2 regions of the Paenibacillus sp. FSL H8-0104 genome follow, and region 1 is predicted to be linked to the other one. Evidence: riboswitches for the same ligand, from Rfam matches in the RefSeq annotation. Region 1 holds a riboswitch; the other holds the start of a gene.
The links. A riboswitch is a leader RNA that binds a small molecule or an ion and turns the genes downstream of it on or off. The one in region 1 is predicted to bind cyclic di-AMP.

Region 2: linked by a shared signal. The riboswitch ahead of NST38_RS17580 (3D domain-containing protein) and the one ahead of NST38_RS07220 (hypothetical protein) in region 1 are both predicted to bind cyclic di-AMP.

The regions. Positions count from the first base shown of each region.
Region 1 is NZ_JBBOTC010000001.1:1,624,965-1,630,330, reverse strand. It holds gene NST38_RS07230 (Nramp family divalent metal transporter) at 1-99, shown strand, start outside; gene NST38_RS07225 (HAD family hydrolase) at 204-887, opposite strand; gene NST38_RS07220 (hypothetical protein) at 1,269-1,664, opposite strand; cyclic di-AMP (ydaO/yuaA leader) riboswitch at 1,783-1,958, opposite strand; gene NST38_RS07215 (glutathione peroxidase) at 2,331-2,810, shown strand; tRNA gene NST38_RS07210 (tRNA-Leu) at 2,958-3,040, opposite strand; gene NST38_RS07205 (urease accessory protein UreF) at 3,483-4,184, shown strand; gene NST38_RS07200 (hypothetical protein) at 4,451-4,654, shown strand; gene NST38_RS07195 (hypothetical protein) at 4,682-5,317, shown strand; gene urtE (urea ABC transporter ATP-binding subunit UrtE) at 5,348-5,366, opposite strand, start outside.
Region 2 is NZ_JBBOTC010000001.1:3,955,495-3,960,860, forward strand. It holds gene NST38_RS17565 (PspA/IM30 family protein) at 1-4, opposite strand, end outside; gene lpdD (prenylated flavin chaperone LpdD) at 116-457, opposite strand; gene NST38_RS17575 (polysaccharide deacetylase family protein) at 611-1,402, shown strand; gene NST38_RS17580 (3D domain-containing protein) at 1,511-2,185, opposite strand; cyclic di-AMP (ydaO/yuaA leader) riboswitch at 2,188-2,382, opposite strand; gene NST38_RS17585 (amino acid ABC transporter ATP-binding protein) at 2,601-3,323, opposite strand; gene NST38_RS17590 (ABC transporter substrate-binding protein/permease) at 3,310-4,773, opposite strand; gene NST38_RS17595 (M20 family metallopeptidase) at 4,957-5,366, shown strand, end outside.

The sequences.
Region 1 (5,366 bases):
GCCAACAAATTGTGGCTCAAAATCATCTCATGGGTCATTGCCGCGATTATCGTTGTGCTGAATGTATATCTGATCATTCAGACGATCCGGTTGTTCTAATCTCATTTTAATTGGCTAAATACTAAAAAGGCTGATCAACTCCGGTATTTTATACCCAGTTGATCAGCCTTTATTGTTGCAATCCAATAAACAACCATCTGAATCTAATCCTGATTTGGCATCAGTAACGGCAAGAGTTGATCCAATGATTCAACAGTCCAATCCGCACGTTTGTCATCCGATAGATCTGGCTGGAATCTTCCGTAACCCTGCATAATTCGAATCGTACGCATGCCCAGATTCCGAGCAGGTATAATGTCGTTATCGATCCGATCTCCGATCATGACGGCTTCCTCCGGTTCACAACCTGCCTGCTTCAAGGCCACAGCGTATAACTCAGGGTCTGGCTTGGACACTCCTTCTTCAGCTGAACATGCCAGAACATCAACATACTTCCGCAAGCCGTAACTCTCCAGTCTCTCTTCCGTTCCAGGACTCTGATTGGCAATAATGCCAATGCGATAATGCCGTGACAACTGCTGAAGAACAAAATCTGCTGAAGGAAAAGGACGTTCAAGATCTTTTTGAAACTTCAGCTTGTCCTGAATCTGTTTTTGATGCCCCTCGTCTTCAACAAATGTGCGAATCGCCACTCTCATAGGCCATTGCTCATATTTTCGGTAACAGCTCGCGAACAGTTCGCGTACCGCCTCAATTGTCACCGGATACCCCAAAGCACAAGCTTCACGGACAAACTGTCCGATAATATCATCAACCGGCTCCCATTCATCCACCAGCGTATCTCCAACATCAAAAAACAACCATTTCAATCCACCTACATCCGGCACGCCAATTCCTCCTTGTAAGCCACAGGTGATTCCTGATCCTAATCGAGTTCAAAAAGTCTGGTTTTCAGTACCAAGAAGATGGAATGAAGCTAGAAATGGAGTAGCGGAGCGTAGGGAAAACTACGTGAGCCACGGACATTTCGGCTGAATTTCATATTCGATGCTGATGATGCCGTTAGGCATCCTTCGTAATCAAAAGCGGACTTTTTGAACAACCTATAGAAACCATAAAAAAGAAGACTCACCATCCTGCATGAGTCTCCTCAAACTTCCGTTTATCGATGAATCAATTTCATAATACCTTGAGTGAATTCTGAAATTGATTCTAATACATTCAATTATAACAGGCACCTTACACCTGAGCAATCAGAAGCTATGGCATTAACCATTGAGGAGAAAGCCAACTTCCCCATTGAGCGAATATACAATCCGGTCTGCGCCCATGCCCCGATAGATGCCCTTAGGATGACTCTGCTCCGTAATGACGCACAGGGATTTCGATGTCCATGAACGGCAGATCTGTAAATAACGACAGGTCAGATTCAGACTGTTCTCGAAAATAAACACGTTGCCTACGCTGCCCTGCGGCAAAAACCATTTTTGAGCTGCAGCCGTATTCATGCGAATGACATGTTCTACTCCGATTCTACGGAGTCTTCGCTCTTCCCCTGCACTGTTGGTTAGAACGGCAAACGGCATTTTTTTGTACATCAGCAATTTGATAAATTTGCGTCCTGCTTCATTTGGAGCAGTCACTAAGACCATCTCAGTATCCATCATTCGTTCCTCCCTTGGCGTGAAAAGACAACAAAAAAGAAGCGTGGGGGACCAAGGCCTCCCGAACGCTTCTTAAATAACCCATGGCGAAAACACCATGAACCAGCGTACGGCTTGTTGCCTCTCCCTTTAACGCTTACGAGGTTAGCTGACGGATTCGGGCGCGAGAGTCGCCCTATTTCCGGCTGTCACCGGAAAATTCACCCCATGAATGCCCACTGTCCTGGACAGCGCATTCCGTTGGTTCCCCCGTTTTCCACTCATCAATGAATGGAAACTCAGCGATTAAAACATCGTTCGTATATCTTAAGGATAAGATCGAGCGATATTATCGTTTGTTTCGTTTTTCAAGTACATTTTAGTTTAAATTGAAATTACGTTATGAATCATACACCCATGCCATGTCGGTGTAAAGTCCGCCCAGATCACCAAATCGGCAGATTTTTGCCAATTCCTATCCATAATAACGCTTACAACAAAGTTATACTCTATCTATCTCTTCAAGGCTATCTAATTCTCACTCTGGCGTAAATCACTTCGCAATTCATTCACGTATTCTGCACAACTTGCCTGTTTTGATTCTTTTAACACCATATTAGTTTTGCAATATTTAATTGCAACCAATATAATAGAAGATATAAGAGTAAATAAATGGAGGCGATTTAGATGACAGTCTACGATTACAAAGTGAATACCCTTCGCGGTCAAGAAGTTGAAATGTCCGACTACCGTGACAAAGTGCTCCTGATTGTGAATACGGCAAGCTCATGCGGCCTTACCCCTCAATTCAAAGGTCTGCAAGAATTGCAAGACAAATTTCAAGATGCTCCATTTGAAGTGCTTGGTTTCCCAAGCAACCAGTTTGCACAGGAAAAAGGATCTTCCGACGATATTGCCGAGTTCTGTCAGATGAATTATGGCGTGAGCTTCCCCATGTTTGAGAAAATTGATGTGAACGGCTCAAGCGCTCACCCTCTTTTCCAACACCTGAGCACAGAAGCTCCTGGCCTGCTCGGCTCCAAAGCAATCAAATGGAATTTCACCAAATTCCTCGTGGATCAGAACGGACAGGTCATTAAACGTTATGCTCCCAAAACAACACCGGACAAGATTGAAGAAGATATCAAGAATTTGCTGCAAAAATAATACACAGGCCACCCGTAGCCGGAAGGTAGAGCAACATTCCTCCGGTAATGGATGGCCTTTTTTCAACCCAGATGTCATACTGTTCGAAAAAGACAAAAAAAAGAAGCTTCCCATTAATGGAAAGCTTCTTTTTAATCGTTCATATGATGCGGTCGAGAGGACTCGAACCTCCACGGGCATACGCCCACTACCCCCTCAAGATAGCGTGTCTGCCATTCCACCACGACCGCATGTCGTAAATAATCGGCAACAGAATTGATTATACCGGGTTCAGAACTAAAAGTAAAGTATTATTTAATACTTCTTTTTCAGCTAGGCATTTTCATCAAAAATCGCATAATCTCGTCATCTTTACCCATGAACTGCATATCATTAGATTTGATCCCCTCTTTTCCGGCTTGAGCCGATCTTGTTGATTCATTTATATATAGTCCTTCCTTATATAGTCCTCCCTGCACTTCGCCACATAAATAACACGATAAGTTATATAAAATAACACAAATATTAAATTCCAGATTTAATACATTAAATTTAACGGATACTATTGACAAAAAGCGGACATTTATGGGATGATAACTATCATATAATTCGGATTCTCAAACATAAAGCAAACAAAAAGGAATATAAATGTTACTTTAAGTGACATTTAACGAACACAGGAGGCGAATGATTGTGAACCGTGGGAATAAGCTGCTCGATTATGTCAAACTGCTTGATTCCTCTATTCAGGTTGGAGGGTTCACCCATTCCTTCGGCATGGATATCCATATCAGGGAGGGTACCATTCGTAATGCTGAAGATCTCGAATCATTCATGCGTTGTCAGTTGCATCCGAGCATCGTTCGTCTTGAAGGTATGGCTATCAAAGGCATCTATACCGCAACAGATCACAAGGATACATGGCGGATAGCTCTGATCGACAAGCTCGTCCATGTTCAGCGAACCCCTGGAGATCTCAGAGAACAAGCTGCCGCCATGGGTAAACGATTGATCAGACTCGCACGCGCTCTGCACCCCTGGATTGAATTCAGCCAGCTCGAACAGATCTTTGCCAAATATGATTCGGTTGGCTGCCTCTCCACTGTTCACGCCTGGATTAACCACCACCTCGACATCCCGGTCGAGGAGGCGGTCCTTGGTTACCTGCATTCAGCCATGAATGCCTGCATAACCGAAGCCTCCAAAGTCATTCCCCTGAACAACGATACAACCAAGGATCTGATGGTCCGCCTGGCCACAGATCTGGAGAATGAATGGAAGACCGTCAGCGCCTCGGCTGCGGATGGACTGGCACAGCCAACCTCGATGTCCATGAAATCGTTTTTCCCCAGTTTCCATATGCTCGGAGCTGGACTTCATGCCTACAGGGCCTAATCCTCTTCCTCCTCATGCCTGCTCCCCTTCATTCAAACAAACTAAAAAACACGCGGCAACCTCCTTGCCGACGTGTTTTTTGTCATTTTATTTGTTTTATTTACGTATTTACGCCATTTATAATCACAAAATACACTTTTTTCCGTCTTTTTTAATTGTTAGATGACGAATTTACGTATATAATGAAACGTACAGCTCGCATTTCTATATATACTACATGAAGAAAGGGCGGCTGAATACTACATTCTAACCAGGGGTGAACCCTTTTGAACAAGAAAAAACCAGTTACTCCGTTCGGATGGGCCATCAAACGACGGCTAACCGAACTTCAAGTGGACCAGAAGACCTTTTGTGAACAGCATGGCATCCCACCCTATCGTTTATCCAATCTCATTCACGGCACACGCAAAGCAACCCGATTCAGGCACCTGGTCGCTGATATTTTGGACATTCCAGATGAACTGAGATAAGATTTCTGCCAAAGGAGGGTCTCATCCATGAGACATGTTACATCCGATCTGGAGAGGCTGTCGTTCCAGTCCATACGTCACCAGCTCATCATCGTTGATGACAATTGGATTATCCAAAGTTGTAACCGTGCCTGGCAACAGGGACTTGGTCAATGCTCACCAAACCCGGATATACACAGTAGTCATAGACACTACCTGCACCTGACGGAAGCCTGGGCAAAACGAGGCAAGAACGCTAACATGGCACTTGTCGCACAGAATTTGAAAGAACGCGGAATACCCTTTAATCGAAATCATACATATGACATCTGCGTGTATACTGTATACAACGAAAAGAGGTGGTTTCGTGTAGAACTCACCCCTCTATCTTATTCAAATTCAATTCTGGATACCGATCTTGCTTTAATTGCACACATGGATATTACCGAACAGAGAAAGACAGAACACCAATTGAAGAAGGCATTGTCCGAAGTGCGCACATTGCGCGGACTGCTGCCTATTTGCGCCGTCTGCAAACAAATCAAGGACGAAGAGGAACACTGGAACTCCGTTGAGAGTTATCTGGAGAAGCATACCCACGCCGAATTCACCCATGACATCTGTCCGGAATGCATCCGGCGGTTATATCCGAAATACTCGAATATCCTGGACAAGCGCTCCTGAAACCTTTCTCCACTGGCCGACTAACTACAACTATACGGAGAGATGATGT
Region 2 (5,366 bases), 2.3 Mb from region 1:
ACATTATGTTATTCCTCCTAGTCGATATTACATCGTATATAAACATACATACGTAACAATCTACAACTCGTTTCAATTTTAGCAAATAAAATCAAAACATTGAATGGTTCTTATGTCAGGAAAATCGTTTATCTTTGTTCAGATGATCCTCCATCAACCTCTCTGCAGTCTGCACGATTTCGTCGATCTGCATCCGCGTGATGGAATCAAAATGGATACCCATGATCACCGTAACGGTTACTTTCAGCTGCAAGGCAGCCTTTCGGGCAAGCCGCTCACACAGCTCTTGTTCTTTATGCCCAGGAATATGTACTGTCATCCCGCTTACGCGCTCATGATCCACGTAGAACGTGGCTACTGCGCCAATATGTGCCTTTCCTCCGGTAACGAGAAAAACCTTATCTTCTCCTGCTTCAATCACCTGTAAACGTATGGATTTCAAATCATATGTACTCATACCCATCCACCTATCCTTTTCTATATGTTATATATGGAGGAATTATGGCTGTCATGAGCTAAATCGGCAATGAAACTTCTCACACTGCGCATATTTTATGGAGCTCCCGGGCATACCAAGGAGAACGTCATTTTGGAAAAGGAGGCCGTTATTATGCGCGTACGCCTCATTATGCTAATGGTTATCGTTATTTTTCTCGGAGGATATCATGCTCCAGTTTCATCGCGGGATGTTTCAAGCCCGCCAAGTGAATCCGTATCAGGTTCGGATTCTGCGGAAGAAGAACAACTGACATTGGGACAATTACGTCAAAAATATGCCGATACGTTCAAAACCAATGGTCCTTCAACCAAGAAGGTTGCACTGACTTTTGATGATGTACCTGATCCACGATTTACTCCACAAGTGCTGGATGTATTGAAGAAATACAATGTCAGAGCTACATTCTTTATCGTGGGTAGTCGTGCTGAGAAACATCCGGATCTGGTGAAACGCATCGTTAAGGAAGGGCATATGGTTGGTAATCACAGCTACAATCATCCTGAATTCAGTAAGCTGTCGATGAATGCCTTTCGCAAACAAATTTTACATACCGGGGATATTATTCGACGTTTGGCAGGATATACGCCCAAGATGATTCGGCCGCCTTATGGAGACATTAATGAAGAACAGCTGAGATGGGCTGCCAAACAACACTATAGCATTGTGAACTGGAACGTAGACTCCCTGGACTGGAAAGGCCTTTCAAAGGAACAGGTGAAAGATAACATCCTCTCTGCCGTGAAACCTGGCTCCATCGTTCTGCAACATGCTGGAGGCGGTGTAGGATCAAACCTGAACGGCACGATTGAGGCTTTGCCTGAAATCATTGAGGAATTGCGTAATCGGGGATATGAACTGGTCACCTTGGACGAAATGTTGGGATTGCCAAAGGCCAAAGATTAAGATGAACGTGATAGAAAATAAATTAGAATATTAAAAGGGTGCTGTTCAATCGCGAATTAGCGACTGGCAGACACCCTGTTTGAATTCATTTAAAATGTTATTTTCTCTCTACTTCAGAATGTACAGCTCGATATCCTGAAATCCAAATGAGCTTACAGACTGTTTGCTACCGGGGATAAAGATATCAATCCGGTGACCTTTGATTGCACCACCCACATCCCGCGCTGTGGCTACAAAAGCCTGTTTTGGCAATCCTGGATGGCTATGACCAGTTACCAGTACTTTGGTTCCGAGTGGAATTACACTTGGATCAACTGCAATCGTGCCCAGTTCAAGGTCATTTCCGAAATAATCGACTGCACCCCATCCTCCATTTTCAGACGGATCTGCAGAGTATGCCGTTGCTTTCACGTTAACGGCTTTGCTGTAATCGAATGTTTTACCCCAGGCTTGAACCACTTTGTTATCTGCGTTAACGTCCAAACTTGCTGTGGTAACTGTTTTGGCTGGGGTCTTGCTCTCCGTTGCCGCAGCGGCTGCAACATTGTTTGCCTTACCGGGAATCGTAATTTTCAAACCACCATAAATGTTGTAAGCCGAAATGTCGTTGTTTGCTTTAACCAACGTGTTGAGTGCTACTCCATATTGTTTTGATAAGGTGTAGAAGGTATCCCCTTCTTTGGCCACATGAACTGAATCGGCGTGAGCCGGAACGGCTTGAATGAGCATTGCTGTTGTCATTAATGCTACTGCTGTTTTGGCTATACGTTTCTTGTTAATCATGGTCTTCCTCCCTCATTGTGCCTGCGAAGTTAGTTGTCGGATTCGGATGAGGAGCCCACCCTATAGGTTATTCGTTACATTTGAAACGTTATGTACCCAATTCACCCCAAGCAGTGTGCTGTAGATCTTCCCCCTGCACAATCTGCATCGTTACATCCCCCACACTCCCTGTCCGGAAGTTTCGGCAGAGTTCAATATATCACAATTTTGTAACCTGAACTTGTAGTAATTCTTACCAAATGGTTTTTAGCATGTCATCAACTGTAAGAATACTGGATAATTCAGAAAAGTTGGCGAACCGACTTCTTTATATTTGGTAACAGAAAAGTTACTTTTCCGAATCCACACGTGATTATTATCCATAAAAAAATAGCGTTACCGACTCGAAGTCAGTAACGCTATTTGATCACATCGTTTAGAGTACTTTCGCAAGAAAATCACGTGTACGTGAATTTTTGGGTGCTCCAAACACCTCATCAGGTGTTCCCTCTTCCACAATAACCCCGCCATCCATGAACAGGATTCGGTCTCCCACTTCACGTGCAAAACCCATCTCATGTGTTACGATGACCATCGTCATTCCGCCTTCTGCAAGACGTTTCATGACATCCAGCACTTCACCGACCATCTCAGGGTCCAGTGCCGACGTAGGCTCGTCAAACAGCATCACATGCGGCTGCATGGCCAATGCTCTAGCAATGGCGATCCGCTGTTTCTGTCCACCAGACAGCTGATTCGGGAATGTATCTTTTTTATCGTACAAACCCACGGTGTTAAGCAGATCAGAGGCAATTTTCTCCGCTTCCTGAGTGGATTGTTTCTTCACTTTAATCGGAGCAATCGTGATGTTTTGCTGTACCGTTTTGTGTGGGAACAGGTTGAAGTGCTGGAACACCATGCCCATTTTCTCACGAGTTGCGTTAATGTTATGCTTGGGGTCCGTGATTGACACGCCTTCAAAATCAATCTCTCCTGAGGTAGGCTGTTCCAGCAGATTCAGACAACGCAAGAAAGTACTTTTACCTGAACCGGAAGGACCGATGACCACGACAACCTCACCTTTGCCAATCGTCACGTTTATGCCCCTAAGCACATCGTTATTTCCATAAGATTTGTGTAATTGTCTAACGTCTATCACTTGCACTCAACTTCCTTTCCAGTCGTCCCAGCAGCTTGGACAAAATGAACGTCATTACAAAGTAGATGGCTGCTGCAATTAGAAACGGACTCAACCCTTGGAACGTAATGTTCTTGACCACGCTAGCCTGATACATAATGTCCACCATACCGATAACGGAGATAATGGAGGATTCTTTGATGATAGTTATGAATTCATTACCGATCGCTGGTAATACAGCTTTGAAGGCTTGTGGCAATATGATATAACGCATCGCGGCGCCTCTTCCCATACCTAATGAACGCGCTGCCTCCAACTGACCACGATCCACACCTTGGACACCTGCACGGAAAATCTCCGCCAGATAGGCACCACTATTGATTGAAAGTGTAATGATACCTGCCTGAAGTGCAGTGAAGTTAATGCCAAAGCTCAGGGAAAAACCATAGTAAATAATCATCAACTGTACCAACATCGGTGTGCCACGGATCACTTCAACGTAAGCCGTACCAATCCAGCGCAAGATTGCAACGTCATGCAAACGGAACAAACAGATGATCAATCCAATAATTACCCCGAAGATAACCCCAAGTGCAGACAACAGAAGTGTGTATCCTACACCTGTAGCATAGAAACTTTTGTACTCCCAGAATACTTGGAAAATATTTTGTGATTTGTTCGCTTTATCCGCCATCAAGAGGCTGGCGTCCGTCACCATCTGATTGATTTTATCTTCGCTTTTCAGTCGCTCCAGTGTTCCATTTACTGCAGCTAGCAGCTCGGTATTACCTTTACGAATCCCGATTGCCGCTTCTGCTTGCTCTTCGTCCGGAACAGCAGCAGCAAGTCCAATGATATCGTCCAGATAACCTGCAGCAACGGTATCTTCAACGATTGCCGCATCAATGCGTTTTGTTTGCAGTTGAAGCACGATATCCGAGATTTTATCCAGCGCAGTAAGCTTCGCTCCTGGAATACTCTGTCCGATCGTTTCCTGAATGGAGCCTTTCTGAACGCCAATCTTCGCATTTTCAAGTTCTGCCATAGTTGGATATTTGTCTTTATCCACATTGCGAACCATAATCACTTGTTTTGATTTATAATAGGTGTCGGAAAAATCGATACTTTTCTTCCGCTCATCCGTCGGCGTCATACCTGAAATCACCAGATCAACACGCCCGCTCTGCAATGAAGGCAGGAGACCGTCGAAGCCCATATCCTCAATCACAAGCTCAGCGCCAAGATCTTTGGCAATCTCTTTGGCGATCTCAATATCGAAGCCGACGATTTCATCTTTGCCATTAATCACTTTATGGAATTCGTATGGTGCAAAATCGGCACTTGTACCGAGCACCAGCTTTTTACTGTTTGAATTATCTGTAGTTCCACTTGCAAGTGCCACAGGAACGGCAGTCGTCAGCAGAATAACAAAGGTCAACAGCATCATGGTGTAACGACTTATTAATTTCAACCTTTTTCTCTCCCCTTACAATACTTTGTATGCTTCTCATGTTGATGACTGAGTCATTATAAAGTACAATGCATGATTATGCAATGCATTTTGACAATACAAATCTTGACTTGTTTCTGAAAAAATAAAGCAAACATGATATAATCAATGAATTATTTTCATTTTTGCATAAGGAGTTTACTAATGACAGCTAACAAATCACAAATTCTGACGGTTATTGATCAATATGCTTCCCGTTTTAAAGCCATTTCATCATATATCGGTGCCAACCCCGAACTGGGAAATGAAGAGTTCCTTGCTTCTGCTCGTCTAAAAGAAGAACTTGTCTATCACGGGTTCACTGTAGAGGCTCCTATCCTTGGACTAGACACAGCTTTTATTGGAACCTATTCAGCCGCTAAACCCGGCCCTACCATTGCGTTATTGTGTGAATATGACGCGTTGCCGGAGATCGGTCACGCTTGTGGTCACCATCTGATCTGTATGATGAGTCTTGGAGCTGCAGTTGGGCTGAAATCCATTCTGGATGAAGTAGGTGGAACGATTAAAGTGTTTGGCACCCCCGCTGAAGAGACACGTGGTGCCAAAGTACC